3 regions of the Bradyrhizobium prioriisuperbiae genome follow, and region 1 is predicted to be linked to each of the others. Evidence: predicted binding sites of a transcription regulator. Region 1 holds the regulator's gene; each other region holds the start of a gene.
What was found. Region 1 encodes PhoB, which activates phosphate uptake and scavenging genes when phosphate is short. Its sites were predicted from a motif close to TGTCATNNANCTGTCAT; they were not measured.
Positions count from the first base shown of each region.

Region 2: RS897_RS11220 (alkaline phosphatase D family protein) is a predicted target of PhoB. The motif match lies at 1,870-1,886, and genes of this name have one in related genera.
Region 3: phnC (phosphonate ABC transporter ATP-binding protein) is a predicted target of PhoB. The motif match lies at 1,717-1,733, and genes of this name have one in related genera.

Region 1 is NZ_CP135921.1:1,490,699-1,494,752, reverse strand. Features, by position in the region: gene pstB (phosphate ABC transporter ATP-binding protein PstB) at 1-336, shown strand, start outside; gene phoU (phosphate signaling complex protein PhoU) at 362-1,075, shown strand; gene phoB (phosphate regulon transcriptional regulator PhoB) at 1,090-1,791, shown strand; gene RS897_RS06980 (GcrA family cell cycle regulator) at 1,892-2,401, opposite strand; gene RS897_RS06975 (aspartate aminotransferase family protein) at 2,911-4,054, shown strand, end outside.
Region 2 is NZ_CP135921.1:2,389,369-2,393,422, forward strand. Features, by position in the region: gene RS897_RS11215 (hypothetical protein) at 1-64, opposite strand, end outside; gene RS897_RS11220 (alkaline phosphatase D family protein) at 229-1,800, opposite strand; gene RS897_RS11225 (TAXI family TRAP transporter solute-binding subunit) at 1,923-3,359, opposite strand; gene RS897_RS11230 (4a-hydroxytetrahydrobiopterin dehydratase) at 3,550-3,849, shown strand; gene RS897_RS11235 (YkvA family protein) at 3,958-4,054, shown strand, end outside.
Region 3 is NZ_CP135921.1:3,026,134-3,030,187, reverse strand. Features, by position in the region: gene phnD (phosphonate ABC transporter substrate-binding protein) at 1-681, opposite strand, end outside; gene phnC (phosphonate ABC transporter ATP-binding protein) at 760-1,581, opposite strand; gene RS897_RS14205 (LbetaH domain-containing protein) at 1,796-2,464, shown strand; gene RS897_RS14200 (alpha-D-ribose 1-methylphosphonate 5-triphosphate diphosphatase) at 2,457-3,644, shown strand; gene RS897_RS14195 (DUF1045 domain-containing protein) at 3,666-4,054, shown strand, end outside.

The DNA of each region.
Region 1 (4,054 bases):
CTGAACGATAACGGCCTCAGCCTCTCGGGCGGCCAGCAGCAGCGGCTCTGCATCGCGCGCACCGTCGCGGTGCGGCCGGAGGTGATCCTGTTCGACGAGCCATGCTCGGCGCTTGACCCGATCTCGACCGCCAAGATCGAGGAACTGATCGACGAACTGAAGGACGATTATACGATCGTGATCGTGACCCACAACATGCAGCAGGCGGCGCGTGTCTCCGATTTCACGGCCTTCATGTATCTGGGCGAGTTGATCGAATTCGGTCCGACGACCAAGATTTTCACCACCCCGTCGGACCGCCGGACACAGGACTACATCACCGGCCGGTTCGGCTGAGGCGCGATAGGCGCGGGAGAACATGATGGCCTTCGAACATACAGCCAAAGCCTTCGACCAGGACTTGCAGGAACTGACCCGGCTGGTCGCCGAAATGGGCGGCCTCGCCGAGCGGCAGATCGTCGAGTCGGTCGATGCGTTGATCCGCCGCGATATTGCGCTGGGCCAGCGGGTCGTCGCGGCCGATGCCGAGCTCGACAAGCTGCAGCGCGGCATCGAGGAGCGTGCCGTTCTCACCATCGCCCGGCGTCAGCCGATGGCCGTGGACTTGCGCGAGATCGTCGGCGCGATGCGCGTGACCACCGATCTCGAGCGGATCGGCGACCTCGCCAAGAACATCGGCAAGCGTGTCAGCGCGCTGGACAATGATTTCCATCCGCTGAAGCTGATCCGCGGCCTCGAGCACATGGCCAACCTGGTGCAGTCGCAGATCAAGTCGGTGCTGGACGCCTACGCCGCCCACGATCTGCCGGCTGCGATGGCGGTCTGGAAGGGCGACGAAGAGGTCGACGCGATCTGCACGTCGCTGTTTCGCGAACTGCTCACCTACATGATGGAAGATCCCCGCAACATCAGCTTCTGCATCCATTTGATGTTCTGCGCGAAGAACATCGAGCGGATGGGCGATCACGCCACCAACATCGCCGAAACGGTGTTTTATATGGTCGAAGGCCAGCAGATGCAGGATCAGCGCCCGAAGGGCGATATGACTGCATTCGCCACCGCCTCCGGCAACTGAACTAAGGAAAAGACATGGGCGCCCGCATTCTGGTTGTCGAAGACGAAGAAGCGTTGACCACGCTGCTGCGTTACAATCTCGATGCCGAAGGTTACGACGTTGAGACAGTCGCCCGCGGCGACGAAGCCGATACCCGGCTGAAGGAGCGAATTCCCGATCTGATCGTGCTGGATTGGATGCTGCCGGGTCTGTCCGGCATCGAGCTCTGCCGCCGGCTGCGCACCCGTCCCGAGACCAAGCAACTGCCGATCATCATGCTGACCGCGCGCGGCGAGGAAAGCGAACGGGTGAGGGGGCTTGCGACCGGCGCCGACGACTACATTGTCAAGCCGTTCTCGGTTCCGGAGCTTCTGGCACGGGTGAAGGGCCTGCTGCGCCGCGCGAGTCCCGAGCGTCTGGCCACGGTGCTGACCTACGGCGATATCGAACTCGATCGCGACAAGCGTCGTGTCGCCCGCTCCGGCCAGCCGATCGATCTCGGTCCGACCGAGTATCGCCTGCTCGAGTTTTTCCTGGAGCATCCGGGACGTGTCTTCAGCCGCGAGCAGTTGCTCGACGGCGTCTGGGGCCGCGATATCTATATCGACGAGCGAACCGTCGACGTGCACATCGGTCGGCTGCGCAAGCTCTTGAACTTCGGCCGCGACCAGGATCCGATCCGCACCGTACGCGGCGCGGGTTATGCACTCGACGACCGCTTCGCCAAAGTCGACTGACGCAGGTCTTCGCCAGCTCAAACAAAAAACGCCTCATCGATGATGAGGCGTTTTTTTTGTTTCTCCAGGTATCCGCCGCTGCGTGCGGCGACTTGCCGAACTACTTGCCCGACGGACGGCGGTCACGGCGGCGATCGCTCGCCGGCTGATACGCGACACGCGAGTGATGCGCGCAATAGGGCAGGCCGCCCAGCGCCTTGCCGCCGCAGAAAAAGAAATCACTGCTGCCGGGATCGCCCACCGGCCAGTGGCAGGTCGCTTCCGTCAGTTCCAGCAGCGACAGCCGCTGGCTCATCGGAACCACGTTGTCGTAGGCCACCGGATCCGGCTCGGCCTCCACCTCGAACGCATGCGCAAGCGCGGTATTGCCGCGCGACATCGGCCGCGCGATCCGCATCATATGCTGGGCCGGCCGCGCCTTGCGCTGACGCGGGGCAGCCGAGGACGGACTCTTGGCGCGGCCCGACAGGCCGAGCCTGTGGACCTTTCCGATCACCGCATTCCGGGTGATATTGCCGAGTTCCGCGGCGATCTGGCTGGCCGAAAGACCCGCCTCCCAGAGTTTTTTCAACTGTTCTACGCGATCGTCGGTCCAACCCATTACCGTCATCGCACCATTCCCTTCGTGTCGCGCCTTTCGACCGCGAGGCCGTCGGCGACGTCTGTGTCTCAAAAATCCCTGCCGGCAGAATCCCTTAGCCCTCGCCGGATGCGCCTGTCGCAACCGGGCGTCTACGCTGTTACCGAGACCGTTAAGGATCAGATCTGCCGCACGAGATGTCGTATCCGACCATCCCGAAGCTACAATATGCCGTGACTCACGCGCAAGAGTCGGGCATCACAAGTCCACATGTTCTGCAATAGAAATTTGATAAACGGCTTTTTCTGCGGCTTTTCAGTACCATTGCCGTGTTGACAGCCAGGTTGACAGTATTGGACGCGCCAATAGAATAACTGCCGCGTGCTGCCCGACGAGGCGGCACGTTTTGTTTCCGGGGTAGGTCCATCGATCGTCCGATCTCGCGGTGTCCGATCCAAATCCTGAGTGTTTGGAGTCACATCGTGGTCTGTCGACAGGGCCCGCCCGAAAGTTCAATCAGGTTTGCAAGCAGAGTTGCCATGAGCACCAACACGTCGTCCCATCTCATGCCGGTGTTCGCACGGGCGGATCTCGCGTTCGAGCGCGGTGAGGGCGTCTGGCTCCACGGCACCGACGGCGAGCGCTACCTCGACTTCACCAGTGGCGTTGCGGTCAACGCGCTGGGACATGCGCACCCGCATCTTGTCGCCGCCCTGCAGGAGCAGGCGACAAAGCTGTGGCACATGTCGAACCTGTTCAAGAGCCCGGACGGCGAGAAGGTTGCCGCGCGCCTCTGCGAGGCGAGTTTTGCCGACGTCGTCTTCTTCGCCAATTCCGGCGCGGAGGCGATGGAAGCGGTCATCAAGGTCACCCGCAAATATCAGGCGGCGAAGGGCAAGCCGGAGCGTTACCGGATCATCACGTTCGAAGGCGCGTTCCATGGCCGGACGCTGGCGACACTGGCCGCCGGCGGCCAGGAAAAATATCTCGAAGGGTTCGGTCCCCGCGTCGAAGGGTTCGACCAGGTTCCCCATGGCGACATCGAGGCGGCGAAGAAGGCGATCGGCCCGAACACCGCCGGCATCCTGATCGAGGCCGTGCAGGGCGAGGGCGGCGTGCGCTCGGCGCCGCAATCGTTCTTCAAGGCCCTGCGGCAGCTTTGTGACGAGCACGATCTGCTGCTCGCGTTCGACGAGGTGCAGACCGGCATGGGTCGCACCGGCGAACTGTTTGCCTATCAATGGACCGGCGTGACACCGGACGTGATGGGGCTGGCCAAGGCGCTGGGCGGTGGCTTTCCGATCGGTGCCTGTCTCGCGACTGCCAAGGCTGCCGCCGGCATGACCGCGGGCACCCACGGCTCGACCTTCGGCGGCAATCCGCTGGCGATTGCCGCGGCGGGCGCGGTGCTCGACGTGATGCAGGCGCCGGGCTTCTTCGACCACGTCAAGCGCATGTCGCTGCTGTTGAAGCAAAAGCTCGCCTCGGTGGTGGACCGCTATCCGAGCGTTCTGAGTGAAGTTCGCGGCGAAGGACTGCTGATCGGCGTCAAGGCCGTGATCCCGAGCGGCGATCTGGTGGCCGCCTTGCGTGGTGAAAAGCTTCTGACTGTGGGCGCAGGCGACAATGTCGTGCGCTTCCTGCCGCCGCTGATCGCGACCGAGGCCGAGATCGCCGAAGGCG
Region 2 (4,054 bases), 900 kb from region 1:
GATCTCTTAGATCCTCGTGGGGATCGTCAGGGGGAATGATTAGCAGGCGGTCGGGCTTGCTCATCGCGTCAGTTCCGTAGTTGTGCGGGCACGAACTTCGCCGATCACGCAGGTGCCAGCCAAGTCAAAGCTTGATCTGAAAATGGGGCGGCAATTGGTTTGTGAGAAGCGCGGCCACTGAAGCTGCCATGGCCGCGCGGATCGAAGCGGTGACGGGCGATCGCCGGTTCAGCCCATTCTCGGGTCCAACGTTACCGACCACAACGCCGTATCGGCTCGATCGCGCAGGGTTACGGTTAATTGCCCGGTCGCACCTTCGATCTTGCAATGGCCGAAGAACTGCATGCCGGCCGAGGGCGGCAGGTTCTGCTTGTCGGCGCCGGGCGCCTTGATGAACTTGATCTCGGGGCCAAACGTGTTGTCCATCGGGTTGGGGCCGAAGGTGCCGGCGTGCAGCGGGCCGGACACGAACTCCCAGAACGGATCGAAATCCTGGAACTGGGCCTTGTCCGGATTGTAATAGTGCGCAGCCGCATAATGCACGTCGGCGGTCAGCCACACCGTGTTGCGGATGCCGGCGGTCTTGATGAAACGCAGGAGATCGGCGATTTCGAGTTCGCGGCCGCGTGCCGGGCCGTCGCCCTGGGCGATGGCTTCCGATCCCTTGCTGTTGGTCGCGTCGTCATAAACGACGATGCCGATCGGCATGTCGGAGGCGATCACTTTCCAGGTGGCGCGCGAGGCCAGCAGTTCGCGCTTCAGCCAGGCCAGCTGATCGGCGCCGATGAAGTACGCGTCGGGGCCATAAGTCGTCTGCAGATTGTCGCCGTTCGGGCCGCGATAGCTGCGCTCGTCCAGCATGAACACGTCGAGGTGCGGGCCGTAATTGATGGTGCGGTAGACGCGGCCCGGCTCCACGATGCTTTCGCGCATCGGATACATCTCGTGAAAGGCGCGTGCGGCGCGCGCAGCCAAGAGCGTGATGTCGCGCTCCTTGTAGGTGGCGGGCAGTTGTTTCGACAGCGACCAGTTGTTGGTCACCTCGTGGTCGTCCCACTGCACGAAGATCGGCACCTCGGCATTGAATGCGCGCAAATTGTCGTCGAGCAAATTGTATTTGTGCGCGGCGCGGTATTCGGCGAGCGTTTCCGCGACCTTGGCTTTTTCCGGGATGGTGATGTTCTTCCAGATCTTGCCGTCGGGCAGCTTCACCTCGGCGGGGATCACGCCGTCGGCATAGATTGTGTCGCCGGAGTGGATGAAGAGATCCGGATTGTGTTTGCGCATGGCGGAGAAGATGCTCATGCCGCCATCGTCCGGATTGATGCCCCAGCCCTGGCCTGCAACGTCGCCGCCCCAGACGAAGCTGACGTCGCGGCGGCTTCCCGGCGCGGTGCGGAAACGGCCGACCACCGGCTCGCCGACGATGTCGATGTGCGACAGATCGCGAAAGCGCGCGCGATAGAAGATGGTCTGGTCCGACGGCAGGTTCTCGATCAGCATCTTCGCCGTGAAGTCGCTTTCGGGCAGCGCATTGATCGGCGGCAGCGCGCGGGCGTCCTTGAATGATTCGGTGGTCGCAACTTCGACCATCAGTTGCGCGGGACGATCGGCGCGAGCCCAGACCACGCCGGAGTCGAGCGACACGTCGCCCGCCTGCACGCCGTGGGTGACCTGCGGCCGGTCCGCGGCGCGGCTCAGATAGGGCATGGCGATGCCACCGAGGGACGTCATCGCGCCGGTGGCTGCAGCGGTGGTCAGGAAACGGCGGCGGGAAATCGGGCCCTGGCGAATCGGCATGAAGGAAGCTCCATCTTTGGAAGTGTTCCAAACCATGGGTAGCCACGCTTACAGCGCGAAAACGGATCCATGAAAGTTTGATGACGCTGCACTGAAATTACGGTGCGGCATCTCAGCGCGTATTAAGCGCGCAACTGCACTGTCGGGCGCGGTGGCGTCGCCATCAGCACGCTACGGCGGTCGGCGACTGCGGTGTGGAACTGCTCTAGCGCGATGTTGAACGCAGTCAAAGGGCCGTCGTCGATCGCGCCATCTTCGTAGCAGCGCAGCGTATTTCGCAGGATGGTGTCGGCCTCGGCCTGCATCCCGTCCAGTTCTTGGTGGGTGCTGGCCTGACGAACCTGCGACAGCATCTCCAGCAACCGGTCTCGTAACGTGGTGTTGTTCTGGCGTTCGTCGCGCTTCAGATAGCCCGCGAACCAGGCGCCCAGCGAACCCATGGCGGAGAGGCCCATGATGCCCCACCAGATGAAATCGCTGTAGCGATCGAGGAAGGTCTTTTCCTCGCCGTCGACATAGGCGGCCGCGCCCGGATGTGCCGGGATGTCGGCGTCCTTGTCGGTGTCGGGGGTTTCGATCTTGGACGCCGACGGCGCTTCGGCGGCAGCGTTCTGGCGCTGCGCGAAAATCTGCCGCGTCAGCATGCCGATGGTGGCTTCCGACAGCGATTTCCGTGCCACGATGTGGTGCGAGAAGCTGATGGTCTTCACCTCTTCCTCGGGGCGCGGCGGCACGCCGCCGAGGACACCGGCGGGGATTTCCGCCGCGTCATAGGCCGGGAAGTTCTGCGCGATCGCATCAGCTGCGTCGATGGCGAGGAAGGTCGGCTCGCCGCCATCTTTCTGCGAGGCCGCGAGCGCGTCCGCTGTGATCTTGCTGTTCAGCGGGCCGGCGGCCAGGAACGCGTCGACCTTCTGCGTGCGCGTGGCTTCGGCCACTTCGTTGGTCGAGAACTGCACGACCTCGACCTTGGCAGGATCGACGCCGTACTGACGAAGGATCACTTTCAGCAGGTTGATGTTGGCCGTTGTTTTGCCGATCACGCCGACGCGGCGGCCCGCGAGATTCTGGATTTTCTTGATCGGGTTTTTGACTTTCTTGCCCTTGCCGGGGGAGGGAACCCACAGCACCACGAGATTCTTGCGCAGCACCGCGACACTTGCAGCGTCCTTTGGCACGTCGAGATCGCCGCGGATAACAGCGAGATCAGCGACCTTGTTGGACAACGCCGCCGCACTTGCGGTCGCACCTTCGGTCGGAATGATTTTCAGTCGGATATAACCGCGCTCGCGGGAGAAGGTGTGGGCCAGTGCCTGCATCACCTTGACGTCTTCGCTGTTGGGCGGCCCGACGGCGATCTTCAGCGTCACCGGGCGCATGGCGATGTAAATCGCGCCGACCACCACCAGCACGATGGCCAATGCCGCCGCCAGCGGCATGAAGATGCCGGCGCCCTTCGGGGCACGTTTGCCGCGGACGGGCGTTGGTCCCGGCACAGGTTCTCCCGGGCCGCTCAGGGGAGGCGACCGTGAAAACATCTGCTGGAGGTTCAGGTTCATCAGCACCGGTCCGATTGAGAATATAATTATAGCAAATTTAGGAGCTTAAGAGCATGCCCCGGTCCTGCGATCGGCAGATACCGGTTCATGGTTACCAGCCGCCAATCGCGGCACCGCAATTCGATCCCGTTATGTTTAGGGTGAGACTGGCCAGGACGGGGTCAAGTTCATGTGATGACAGGAGGTTTCGATGGTTGAAGTGATATCCGGCGAGGCGAGGCAGGCGGCGCTGGCGGAGCTTCCGGGCTGGTCCCAGGTGAACGGGCGGGATGCCATCGCCAGGACCTTCGTTTTCAAGGATTTCAACGAGGCATTCGGGTTCATGACCCGGGTGGCGCTTGCGGCCGAGAAGCGCGATCACCATCCGGAATGGCGCAATGTCTACAAGACTGTAGAGGTGGTGCTGACGACCCATGATGCGGGCGGCGTCACCACACGCGACATCGAACTGGCCAAAATCATGAACAAGGCGGCCGGTGCTGCGTCCTGAAGTCGCGGCTGCAATCTTGCGATGAACGGACGCGGTCCCCAAGTGTGCGGTGGCGATGGATGCGGACTCCGGTTCCGGCGTCTTCATCTCACTTGATGGAGCGTTGCGATGGGAACCGAACAGACAGCTGATTTCGAGCCGGCCGATCAGCCAGCTCAGGATCGCGCGCGCGTTCGACGAGATCTCTGGGCGAAGATCAAATCGG
Region 3 (4,054 bases), 1.5 Mb from region 1:
TTTCATCGGGGTGCCGTCGGCATTCTTCAGCATGCCCTTGGTCAGCATCTGCTGCAGCGTCGAATCGTCATCGTTGGTCCACTGGTTGGCCGCGACATCGACGGTGCCCTGGGACAGCGCCAGCAACGCGTTCTCATGGCTGCCGGTGAAGACCACCTTGCCGAAATAGGTGTCGGCATCGGCAATGCCCATCTTGTCGAGCTCGAAGCGCGGCACGTTGTTGCCGGAGGTCGAGTTCGGATCGACCAGACCGAGGTTCTTGCCCTTCAGATCGTCGATTTTCTGATAGGAGCTCGTCGCCTTGACGAAGAACATCGAATAGTAGCCGGTGCTGCCATCAGCGTTGATGTCGTTGGCGAACGCATCGGTCTTGACGCCGGTCAGGCGGGCGCGGGCGAACGAGGCGGAGCCATAGCTCGCGATCTGGATGTTGCCGGAGCGCTGCCCTTCGATCACGGCGGCGTAGTCGTTGGCGATGCGCAGCGTGACCTTCACGCCCAGCTCTTTCGCCAGATAGCTAACGAACGGGGTCCAGCGCTCGGTCACGCCGGAGGCATTCTCCGCCGGCACCACGGCAAAGGTCAGTTCGGGATATTTTGCCTTCCAGTCCTGCGCCAGCGCGGGGGAAGCGACAAAAGCCAGCGCAGCAGCGCCGGCCAGAACGATACGACGGGTGATCATGGTGTCTCCTGATTTTTTGGTGGTCAACAGTTCAGTGCCGGGCCCGCGAACGGGACAGGCTTACAAAAAGGGCGGCACTTACGCCGCGGCGACCGTCCCGAGTGCCGGGACCGGGATGACGACGCCCGCGGGCATATCCGAGGGCGCGGTGTCCATCACTTCGTCGGCCTCAAGATCGTACAGTTCACGCGCGATCTGGTCGGTCAGGGCCGCAGGCGCGCCGTCGAACACGACCCGTCCCGCCGACATGCCGATCAGGCGGTCGCAATAGCTACGCGCCAGATCGAGCGAATGAAGGTTGCACATCACGGTGATGCCGAAGTGCTTGTTGATGCGCAGCAGCGCGTCCATCACGATCCGGGTGTTGCGCGGATCGAGCGAGGCGATCGGCTCGTCGGCCAGAATGATGTCCGGCTGCTGGACCAGCGCCCGGGCAATCGCCACGCGCTGCTGTTGTCCGCCGGAGAGCTGATCCGCGCGCTGCGCGGCAAGCGAAGCGATATCGAACTGCTCGAGCGCCGACAAGGCAATCGCCTTGTCTTCGTCGGGCCACAGCTGCAGCAGCGAGCGCCAGGACGGAATGTCCGACAGCCGCCCCATCAGCACGTTGGTCAGCACGTCGAGACGTCCGGCCAGATTGAATTGCTGGAAGATCATCGCGGAGCGGGAGCGCCATTTGCGCAGATCACGTCCCTGCAGCGCCGTCACATCGACGCCTTCAAATAGAATTCGCCCCGCAGTTGGCTCCGCGAGGCGATTGATCATGCGCAACAGGGTCGATTTGCCGGCGCCGGAACGGCCGATAACGCCGATAAAGCTTCCCGGCGCGATGGAGAAAGACGCATTGTCCACGGCGGTCTTTGCGCCGAAACGGCACGTCAAACCATCCACCACCAGCATGCGATGCTCCACTTCATCATTTCGCGTTGCACCACCGCTAGCGCCGGGATTCTACAGTTGTGTGACAGTTTCGGCGATGTGCGCGCGATGGTCGCGCCAAGAAACGCGGGGAGAAGACCGCAAACGTCACGCGCACGTCATGATCTCGTCATCAAAACGATAGACGACGTCGCGGTCCGGATGCACGCGCATCCGCTCTGGCGCGGACGATATCATGGCCGGCAAGGCACTCTCGGTTACACCTCTCGTTGATTCCTCAGCCAAACTTCAGGACACGCAGCTCGGGGCGTACTGCGAGGTCGGGGCGCGCAGCGTCCTTCACGAAGTCACCATGGGCGACTACTCCTACGTCGTGAATGACAGCCAGATCACATATACAACGATTGGTAAATTCTGCTCGATTGCGGCGATGACCCGGATCAATCCGGGCAATCATCCGATGCAGCGGGTGACGCAGGCCCACTTTACTTATCGCTCCGGCAGCTATTTCCCCGGTGAGAGCGACGACGACGCCTTCTTCGCATGGCGGCGCGGCCATCACATTAACATCGGCCACGACGTCTGGATCGGCCATGGCGCGATCGTGCTGCCGGGCCGCAACATCGGCACCGGGGCCGTGATCGCGGCCGGCGCCGTCGTCACCAAGGATGTCCCGGCCTATACCATCGTCGCCGGCAATCCGGCCCGCCCGATCCGGCTCCGCTTTCCGGAAGCGGTTGCCGAGCGCCTCATCGAGCTCGCCTGGTGGGATTGGGATCATGAGACCCTGCGCGTCGCGTTGCCGGATTTTCGCCATCTCGCCATCGAAGACTTTCTCGACAAATATGAACCAGAGGCAGCGGCACGCCGCCTCGCAACCAAAGACGGACGCAATCGTGACTGATCTTTTGATTCATGGCGGCCGCGCCCTTGTCCAGAACGACATCCGTGAAACCAGCCTGCAGACGGCGGTCCGCGACATCGCCGCACTGGACGCGGGCACGGCAGCTCTCGGCCTTGACGCCAGCGGATTGCTGGTGCTGCCGGGCATCGTCGACATCCATGGCGACGCCTTCGAACGGCAGATGATGCCCCGCCCGGGTGTGGACTTCCCGATCGATGTGGCGCTGGTCGACAGCGACCGCCAGGCCATCGCCAACGGAATCACCACCGTATTCCACGCCACCACCTGGTCATGGGAGCCGGGGCTGCGCAGCGGCAGCAATGCGGAGCGGCTGCTCGACACCATCGAGGCGCTACGCCCAAGGCTCGCGGCCGACACGCGCTTTCATTTGCGTCAGGAGGCCTACAACCTCGATGCCGAACCGACCATCGAGCAATGGCTGGCAGCGGGCCGCATCGATCTGCTCGCCTTCAACGACCATATGAGCTCCATCGTCGCCAGCCTGGATCGGCCGCAGAAGCGCGCCAAGACCGTGGAGCGCACCGGCCTGTCCAACGAGGCCTTCGACCGACTGGTCGCCGATGTGCTGGCCCGCGCCGACGAGGTGCCTGCATCCATTTCCCGTCTCGCCGCGGTGGCCCGCGCCAATGGCGTGCGCATGCTGTCGCATGACGATGAAAGCCCGGCCCAGCGGCAGGCATTCCGCGCCAAGGGCGTCACCATCGCCGAATTCCCGGTCAACGAGGAGACCGCGCGCGACGCCGCCGACGGCGGCGACTTCATCGTGTTCGGCGCACCCAACGTGGTGCGCGGCGGCAGCCACACCGGCTGGACCAAGGCGTCCGACATGATCGCCAAGGGGCTCTGCTCGGTGCTGGCATCGGACTATTATTATCCCGCACCGCTGCTGGCCGCTTTCCGACTCGCCGCCGACGGCATCCTGCCGCTGCCACAAGCCTGGGCGCTGGTCTCGTCAGCCCCGGCGACCGCGGCCGGTCTAACCGATCGCGGCCGGCTTGCACCAGGACAACGCGCCGACCTCATCCTGGTCGATGATCGCGTCCCGCTGCGGCCGCGCATCGTTGCCGTCGTCGCCGCGGGACGCGTCGTTCACCTGACAGAGGCCGATCGGCTGACCCGATTGGGCGCCGTGGCGCGCAAGACGGTTGCGGCTGCCTGACGCCGCTCTATTCTAAGAGACATGACGAGTTTCCCCCGATACGCGATCTATTTTGTGCCGGCGCCCAACAGCGACCTCTATCACTTCGGCGCTGACATCCTCGGCTACGACGCCTTCAGCGGTGATGTCAGGCCTTTCCCTAATGGCCTCGTGGAGACCGTGCCTGATTGGCACGGCCTGACCAGCGATCCGCGCAAGTACGGCTTTCACGCCACCCTGAAGGCACCGTTCGCGCTGGCCCCGGGCAACAGCGAGACCGACCTGATCGCAGCTTGCGAAGATTTCTGCAGCTCGCCCCGCCAGTTGCCGGTGATCCAGCCGGTGGTGCGCCCCATCGGCGACTTCATCGCCATCGTGCCAGATGAGCCCTCAGCCGCCTTGAGCCGGCTCGCCCAGGACTGCGTCGAAAG